2 regions of the Streptomyces sp. NPDC021356 genome follow, and region 2 is predicted to be linked to the other one. Evidence: riboswitches for the same ligand, from Rfam matches in the RefSeq annotation. Region 2 holds a riboswitch; the other holds the start of a gene.
The links. Region 2 has a riboswitch for glycine ahead of gcvT (glycine cleavage system aminomethyltransferase GcvT). Riboswitches for the same ligand answer to the same signal wherever they lie in the genome.
Positions count from the first base shown of each region.

Region 1: linked by a shared signal. The riboswitch ahead of gcvP (aminomethyl-transferring glycine dehydrogenase) and the one ahead of gcvT (glycine cleavage system aminomethyltransferase GcvT) in region 2 are both predicted to bind glycine.

Region 1 is NZ_JBFACU010000012.1:8,994-13,199, forward strand. Features, by position in the region: gene AB0G56_RS17795 (DNA polymerase IV) at 67-1,461, shown strand; gene AB0G56_RS17800 (PRC-barrel domain-containing protein) at 1,699-2,076, opposite strand; glycine riboswitch at 2,189-2,283, shown strand; gene gcvP (aminomethyl-transferring glycine dehydrogenase) at 2,460-4,206, shown strand, end outside.
Region 2 is NZ_JBFACU010000025.1:82,674-86,879, forward strand. Features, by position in the region: gene AB0G56_RS29150 (enhanced serine sensitivity protein SseB) at 1-708, opposite strand, end outside; gene AB0G56_RS29155 (AAA family ATPase) at 750-1,448, opposite strand; glycine riboswitch at 1,619-1,718, shown strand; gene gcvT (glycine cleavage system aminomethyltransferase GcvT) at 1,878-3,005, shown strand; gene gcvH (glycine cleavage system protein GcvH) at 3,115-3,492, shown strand; gene glyA (serine hydroxymethyltransferase) at 3,510-4,206, shown strand, end outside.

The DNA of each region.
Region 1 (4,206 bases), on a different contig from region 2:
GGTCCGCGAAGCCGGGCCGTGCCCCGCGACGGGGCATTGTCAGTGCCGTGGTGCAGCATCGGAGATGTGAGAACCGCGCCCACGATCCTGCATCTCGACATGGATGCCTTCTTCGCCCAGGCGGAGCAGGCATCCAAGCCGAGCCTGCGGGGGAAGGCCGTCGTCGTCGGAGGACTCGGACCGCGCGGCGTGGTCGCCACCGCTTCGTACGAGGCCCGGGTCTTCGGCGTCCACTCCGCGATGCCGATGGCCCAGGCACGCCGGCTGGCGCCGAACGCCGCGTACCTGGTGCCCCGCTTCGGCTTCTACCGGTCCATCAGCGAACAGGTGATGCAGTTGCTGCGGGAGCTGTCCCCGCTCGTGGAGCCGCTCAGCCTGGACGAGGCGTTCGTGGACCTGGAGGCCGGGGGAGCGGCCTGGGACGAGGCCTCCGCCCGCCTGGCCGGTGCCGAGCTGCGGGCCGGCATCCGGGCCGTGACGGGGCTGACCGGCTCGGTGGGGCTGGCCGCCTCCAAGATGCTCGCCAAGATCGCCTCGGAGCGGGCCAAGCCCGACGGGCTGGTGCTCATCGAGCCCGGCACGGAGCGGGACCTCCTCGGCCCGCTCTCGGTGCGCACCCTGCCGGGCGTGGGACCGGCCACGGGGGACCATCTGCGGCGGGCCGGGATCCACACCGTCGACGAACTCGCCGAGGCGGGCGAGGACGAACTCGTCCGGCTCCTGGGCAAGGCGCACGGGCACGCGCTGCACGCCATGGCGCTGGCCCACGACGAGCGGCCCGTCGTCGCCGAGCGGGAGGCCAAGTCGGTGTCGGTCGAGGACACGTACGACATCGATATCCACGACCGGCTGCGGGTGGGGCTGGAGGTCCAGCGGCTCGCCGACCGCTGCGTGCGGCGGCTGCGCGGCTCCGGACTCTCGGGCCGCACCATCGTGCTGAAGGTGCGGCGCTACGACTTCTCCACCCTGACCCGGTCGGAGACGCTGCGCGGGCCCACCGACGATCCCGCGGTGGTCCGGGAGGCGGCGGCCCGGCTGCTGGACTCCGTGGACACCACCGGCGGGGTGCGGCTGCTCGGCGTGGGCGTGTCGGGGCTCGCCGACTACACGCAGGAGGACCTGTTCGCCCAGGCGGCCGGTGCGGGGGCGGTGAGCCCCGCGGAGGAGCGCGTGGACGAACCGGCCCAGGAGCAGGCTGCCGGGCCCGCCGAGCGGCACTGGTCCGCGGGGCACGACGTGCGGCACGCCGAGCACGGGCACGGCTGGGTGCAGGGCAGCGGTGTCGGCAGGGTCACGGTCAGGTTCGAGACACCCGACTCGGAGCCCGGCCGGGTGCGGACCTTCCGTGTCGATGACCCGGCGCTGCAACCGGCGGATCCGTTGCCGCTGGTGCGGCGAAGACCGGCGGATCCGGCCGGCACGCCCACGGTGGTGGGCGGGGAGGCCGGCGGCCGGGGCTGAGCGGTCGCGGGGCTGAAGGGACGGCGGGGCAGCGCGCTCAGAGCCGGAAGGTGCTTGTGGGACAGCCTGGTTCTTGAGGTGACCGTGTTACGCGTGTGAGGACGATGAGTTCTCCTGGCGGGAGGCGTGCGGGTTCGCGGCGGAAGGGTCCCCGGGCGGCGGTCGGTGCGGCGCGGTGCCGGTGTGGGTGAGTCGGCGGGTGGACCGTGCCGCGCCCGGCCGGGGCCGGGGGATCCTTCAGGACTCCTCCGAGCCGGAGCCGGCCAGCTTGCCGAAGTCGCGGTCGGGGAGTGCGGCGGGAGGTGTGAGGTCGAGGCCGTAGTGGTGGTAGAGCTGGATTTCCTGCTCGGGGGAGAGATGGCGGCCGACGCCGAAGTCGGGCGCCTCCTTGATCAGGGAGCGGTCGAAGGGGATGTGGAGGGCGCCCTCGACCAGTTCGCTGGGCTCCAGGGGCACGAAGGCGTCCCGGGAGAACAGTCCGGTCCGTATGGCCGCCCACTCGGGCACGCCGGTGGCGTCGTCGAGGTAGACCTCGTCCACCGTGCCGATCTTGTTGCCGTTGCGGTCGAACGCCTTGCGGCCGATCAGATTGCGCGGATCGATCTCGGTCAGCACGGTCCCTCCACATGTCGCACCTCATCCGTAAGCACTACGAAAGAGCACATTCGGCCGGGCGGCCACTCGAAGGCTCCGGCTCTCGGCCCGCTGGTACCCTGGCAGCGGCTGCTGACCCCGTGCGGGAGAGTCCTCCGGCATCACCGGAGGCGCCGAAGGAGCAAATCCTCCCCGGAATCTCTCAGGCCCACGTACCGCACGGACGAGGTCACTCTGGAAAGCAGAGCGGGTGTCGACGGCTTCCGCTCTCACCGACGGTGAAAGCCGGTCGCCTGCCGGCGACCCGGTGAAGCTCTCAGGTTGAGATGACAGAGGGGGAGGCCGTCGGGACACCCGCGCCGTGGTGTCCCTCGAAGGTCGCGTCAGACCAGGAGGCCTCCGCAATGACCGCCCAGCGCATTCCGCTCTCCGAGCTCGAACAGGGCATCCCCTTCGAGCAGCGCCACATCGGGCCCGACCAGGAGGCGCGGGCCAAGATGCTCGCGCAGGTCGGCTACGGCTCGCTCGACGAACTCACCGCCGCCGCCGTGCCGGACGTCATCAAGAACGCCGACACCCTCGACCTGCCCGGCGCGCGCACCGAGGCGGAGGTGCTGGCCGAGCTGCGTTCCCTCGCCGACCGCAACCAGGTCCTCGGTTCGATGATCGGGCTCGGCTACTACGGGACGTTCACGCCGCCCGTCATCCTGCGCAACGTCATGGAGAACCCCGCCTGGTACACGGCGTACACCCCGTACCAGCCCGAGATCTCGCAGGGCCGGCTCGAAGCGCTGCTGAACTTCCAGACCGTCGTCGCCGACCTCACCGGCCTGCCGACCTCCGGCGCCTCCCTGCTCGACGAGGGCACGGCCGCCGCCGAGGCGCTGGCCCTGTCGCGGCGCATGGGCAAGAACAAGAAGGGCCTGTTCCTCGTCGACGCGGACACGCTGCCGCAGACGATCGCCGTCATCCGGACCCGGGCCGAGCCGACCGGGGTCGAGGTCGTCGTCGCCGACCTCAGCGACGGCATCCCCGCCCACGTCGCCGAGCGCGAGATCAACGGCGTGCTCCTGCAGTACCCGGGCGCCTCCGGTGCCGTACGCGACCTCAAGCCCGTCATCGACCAGGCGCACGAGCTGGGCGCCGTGGTCACCGTCGCCGCCGACCTGCTCGCCCTCACGCTGCTCACCTCTCCCGGCGAGCTGGGCGCGGACATCGCCGTCGGCACCACCCAGCGCTTCGGTGTCCCGATGGGCTTCGGCGGGCCGCACGCCGGCTACATGGCGGTGCGCGAGCAGTTCGCCCGCAGCCTGCCCGGCCGCCTGGTCGGCGTCTCCGTCGACGCCGACGGCAACAAGGCCTACCGCCTGGCCCTGCAGACCCGCGAGCAGCACATCCGACGCGAGAAGGCCACCAGCAACATCTGCACCGCGCAGGTGCTGCTCGCCGTCATGGCCGGCATGTACGCCGTTTACCACGGTCCCGACGGCCTGAAGGACATCGCGCGGCGCACCCACCGCTACGCCGCCGTCCTGGCCGAGGGCCTGAAGGCGGGCGGGGCGCGGATCGTCCACGACTCCTACTTCGACACGCTCACCGTCAAGGCCGAGGGCCGCGCCGCCGGCATCGTGGCCGCCGCCCGCGAGGCCGGGGTGAACCTGCGCCTGGTCGACGCCGACCACGTCTCGATCGCCTGCGACGAGACCACCACGCGGGCCCAGCTGCACGCCGTGTGGTCCGCGTTCGGCACCGCTGGCGACATCGACGCGCTGGACGCCGCCGCCGCTCAGGTGCTGCCCGAGTCCCGGCTGCGCACCGACGCCTACCTCACCCACCCCGTCTTCCACCAGCACCGCTCCGAGACGGCGATGCTGCGGTACCTGCGCAGGCTCTCCGACCGCGACTACGCGCTCGACCGCGGCATGATCCCGCTGGGCTCGTGCACCATGAAGCTCAACGCGACCACGGAGATGGAGCCGGTCACCTGGCCCGAGTTCGGGCAGCTGCACCCCTTCGCGCCCGCCGAGCAGGCGCAGGGCTACCTCACCCTCATCCGCGAGCTGGAGGACCGGCTCGCCGAGGTCACCGGCTACGACAAGGTCTCCCTCCAGCCGAACGCCGGCTCGCAGGGCGAGCTGGCCGGTCTGCTCG
Region 2 (4,206 bases):
GGGGGTGGGTGCCTTGGCCAGGGCGCGGCCCAGCGCGTCCAGCGGGCGGCTGCGCAGGTCGTCGTCCCACTGGGACAGCTCGACCCCGACGAACATGACCGGGTCGGCCGTCTCGACGGCGGCCAGGCAGCGGCGGGCGGTGCGGACCACGCCGGTGGCGGCGAACTCGGTACCGGCGGCGGACAGGAAGTCCACCGGGTCGTCCTGCCAGTCGGGTTCGTAGAGGCGCACCCGGCCGCCGCCGGCGGGGCCGTCCAGTTCGGTGCGCCCGGCCCGGCACAGTTCGGCCACGGCCTGCGGGGGCAGCGGGAGACCGGCCACGCCGTCCGGGTTCAGCGCGATGCCGACCTGGGCGGGCAGTCCCCGCGCGAACTCGACGGCGGGCGCGACGGTGAACGCCATGTGGTGGCCGGCGACCTGGCGCAGCTGCTCCTCGGAGCTGAAGACCGGTACGTAGGCCTGGCCCTCGATCTCCAGGGTGGGCAGGTCGAGCGGGCCGCTGTGCGGGCCGCCGCCGCTCGGGAGCGGGACCCACAGGAAGCTGCGGCCCAGGACCTCGATGATCCGGCCGCCGGCCGTCGGGATGCCGAGGGCGGCGGAGAGCACTTCCTCCAGTTCGTTGCCGGGCCACCCGCCGTGCGGGTGGGGGTGCGCCTGTGCCGGGAAGTCCCCCGGAAAGTCCGCGGAGAAGTCCGCCGGGAAGTCCATCTGCCTACCGCCTGCTGGGAACCACTGCTGTGACGGAAAGGCTAACGGGTGCCGCCGCCGGGCGGGCCGGTGAACCCGATCCGCCGCAGACCGGCCGCCGCCTCCCGGTCCAGCAGGACCGCCGCGTCGCACCCCCGGGGCAGCTCACCGCGCTCCACGGCGGCGACCAGGCGGGCTGCGGCCCTGCGGTGGCGCCAGAAGGCGTAGCGGGAGACGCCCCGGCCGCGCTCGCGCTGGCCGCAGCGGGCGGCGGCGGGCGCCACGTCCAGCAGGAGCAGGTGGAGGGCGCCGCCGCGCCGGTGGGCGGTGCGGGCGAGCCAGGCGCGGACCCAGGCCTGGGTACCGCAGTCGTGGACCACGACGCCCTCGCCGGTGCGCAGGGCGCGGCGCAGCGCGGCGTAGTGGGCGAGGCGGACCAGGGGGCGGTACAGGGCGTACGGGAGAGGGCCGGCCAGGCGGGCGTCCCAGCGGTCGCGGGTGTCCTCGGAGTCGATCCGTGCGCCACGGGCCGCGCGGCGCATCAGCGTGGTCTTGCCGCTGCCGGGCAGGCCGGTGACCACGACCAGGTCGCGGGGGCCGAAGAGCAGGGCGTGCGGGGTGCGGCCGGCCCGCTGCCGCAGGTCGCGGACGACGGGCGCGGTGCGCTCGCCGCGGTGGGCGCGGCCGGCGGCCGGCGGCCGTGCGGGCAGGGCGGGGGTCCGGGTCGTCGCGTACGCCGGCGCTGTCCTGTTCACCGTCATCGTCCTCCCCGGGGGTGGTGACGGTTCACCTCCCCCTTGAGTGTAAAGAGAAGGTAATACGCGGGTCTGCCGTTTGCGTGCGCGTTCTGCCACAGGCCGGTTACAGATCCGGCCTGCCGCGAAGAGTCCGGGCGTGCGATGATGTCCGCGCCAACTGCATACCGGCCGCTTGAATCCGCGCGGGAGAGTCCCCGGCAGTACGTCTGCCCGGGGCGCCGAAGGAGCAAGTCCCTCCCTTGAATCTCTCAGGCCCCGTACCGCGCGGGCGAGGCACATCTGAAAAGCGGGCCGCTGCCGCAGTGGCTCCACCCAAGGTGCAAGCCGTGCCCGTCCGTCCGACGGCGGTCATGGCGAACCTCTCAGGTTCCGATGACAGATGGGGAGGACACCCGACCTGTCCTCGCCCGTTCCTTCCTGGGAGACCGACCGATGAGCAGTTCCGCGTCCCGTCCGCTCCGCCGTACCGCACTCGACGCGGTGCACCGTTCGCTCGGCGCGACGATGACCGACTTCGCCGGCTGGGACATGCCGCTGCGCTACGGCTCCGAGCGCGACGAGCACGTCGCCGTGCGCACGAAGGCCGGTCTCTTCGACCTGTCCCACATGGGTGAGATCACGGTGACCGGCCCGCAGGCAGCCGCCCTGCTGAACCACGCCCTGGTCGGCAACATCGCCTCCGTCGGCGTCGGCCGGGCCCGCTACACCATGATCTGCCGCGAGGACGGCGGCATCCTGGACGACCTGATCGTCTACCGGCTGGCCGAGACCGAGTACATGGTCGTCGCGAACGCCTCCAACGCGCAGGTGGTGCTGGACGCGCTCACCGGGCGGGCGGCCGGCTTCGACGCCGAGGTCCGCGACGACCGCGACGCCTACGCCCTGATCGCCGTGCAGGGCCCGGAGTCCCCCGGCATCCTCAAGTCGTTGACCGACTCCGACCTGGACGGCCTGAAGTACTACGCCGGCCTGCCGGGCACCGTCGCGGGCGTGCCCGCGCTGATCGCGCGCACCGGCTACACCGGCGAGGACGGCTTCGAGCTGTTCGTGAAGCCCGAGCACGCCGTGGAGCTGTGGCAGGCGCTGACGAAGGCCGGGGAGAGCGCCGGCCTGGTCCCCTGCGGCCTGTCCTGCCGCGACACGCTGCGCCTGGAGGCGGGCATGCCGCTGTACGGGCACGAGCTGACCGAGGAACTGACCCCGTTCGACGCGGGGCTGGGCCGGGTGGTCAAGTTCGAGAAGGAGGGCGACTTCGTCGGGCGTGAGGCGCTGCTCGCCGCCGCCGAGCGCGCCGAGCAGGCACCCCCGCGCGTCCTGGTCGGCCTCGTCTGCGAGGGCCGCCGCATCCCGCGCGCGGGCTACTCCGTCGTCGCCGGCGGCGAGGTCGTCGGCGAGGTCACCTCCGGCGCCCCCTCCCCGACCCTGGGCAGGCCGATCGCCATGGCGTACGTCGACGCCGCGCACGCCGCGCCGGGCACGGCCGGTGTCGGCGTGGACATCCGGGGCAACCACGAGCCCCTCGAAGTCGTGGCGCTGCCCTTCTACAAGCGGCGGAAGTGACGCCGTCGTCACCGGTCAGGGGTGACGTGGGGCACATCGCCCCGGTCACGCACGCCCTGCGCAGTCCCTCATTCACCAGCACTCCCCCGCGTACAGGAGAATTCAGGCCATGAACAACCCCCAGCAGCTGCGCTACAGCAAGGAGCACGAGTGGCTGTCGCCCGCCGAGGACGGCGTGGCGACGGTCGGCATCACCGAGTTCGCGGCCAACGCGCTCGGCGATGTCGTCTACGCCGACCTCCCGGCGGTGGGCTCCACGGTGACCGCGGGCGAGACCTGCGGCGAGCTGGAGTCGACCAAGTCGGTCTCCGACCTGTACTCCCCGGTCAGCGGTGAGATCACCGAGATCAACCAGGACGTGGTGGACGACCCGTCCCTGGTGAACTCCGCGCCCTTCGAGGGCGGCTGGCTGTTCAAGGTGCGCCTGTCGGAGGAGCCGGCCGACCTGCTCTCCGCCGACGAGTACAGCGCCCAGAACGCCGGCTGAGGAGCAAAGGGACCCAGATGACTGTTCTCAACACGCCCCTGCACGAACTCGACCCGGACGTGGCCGCCGCGGTCGACGCCGAGCTGCACCGCCAGCAGTCCACGCTGGAGATGATCGCCTCGGAGAACTTCGCCCCGGTCGCGGTCATGGAGGCGCAGGGCTCGGTCCTCACCAACAAGTACGCCGAGGGCTACCCGGGCCGCCGCTACTACGGCGGCTGCGAGCACGTCGACGTGGTCGAGCAGATCGCGATCGACCGGGTCAAGGCGCTGTTCGGCGCCGAGCACGCCAACGTGCAGCCGCACTCCGGCGCCCAGGCCAACGCGGCGGCGATGTTCGCCCTGCTCAAGCCGGGCGACACGATCATGGGCCTGAACCTCGCGCACGGCGGGCACCTGACCCACGGCATGAAGATCAACTTCTCCGGCAAGCTCTACGACGTCGTCGCCTACCACGTGGGCGAGGACGGTCAGGTCGACATGGCCGAGGTGGAGCGGCTGGCCAAGGAGAAGAAGCCGAAGCTGATCGTGGCCGGCTGGTCGGCGTACCCGCGGCAGCTCGACTTCGCCGCGTTCCGCCGGATCGCGGACGAGGTCGGCGCGTACCTGATGGTCGACATGGCGCACTTCGCCGGTCTGGTCGCGGCGGGCCTGCACCCCAACCCGGTGCCGCACGCCCACGTGGTCACCACCACGACCCACAAGACGCTGGGCG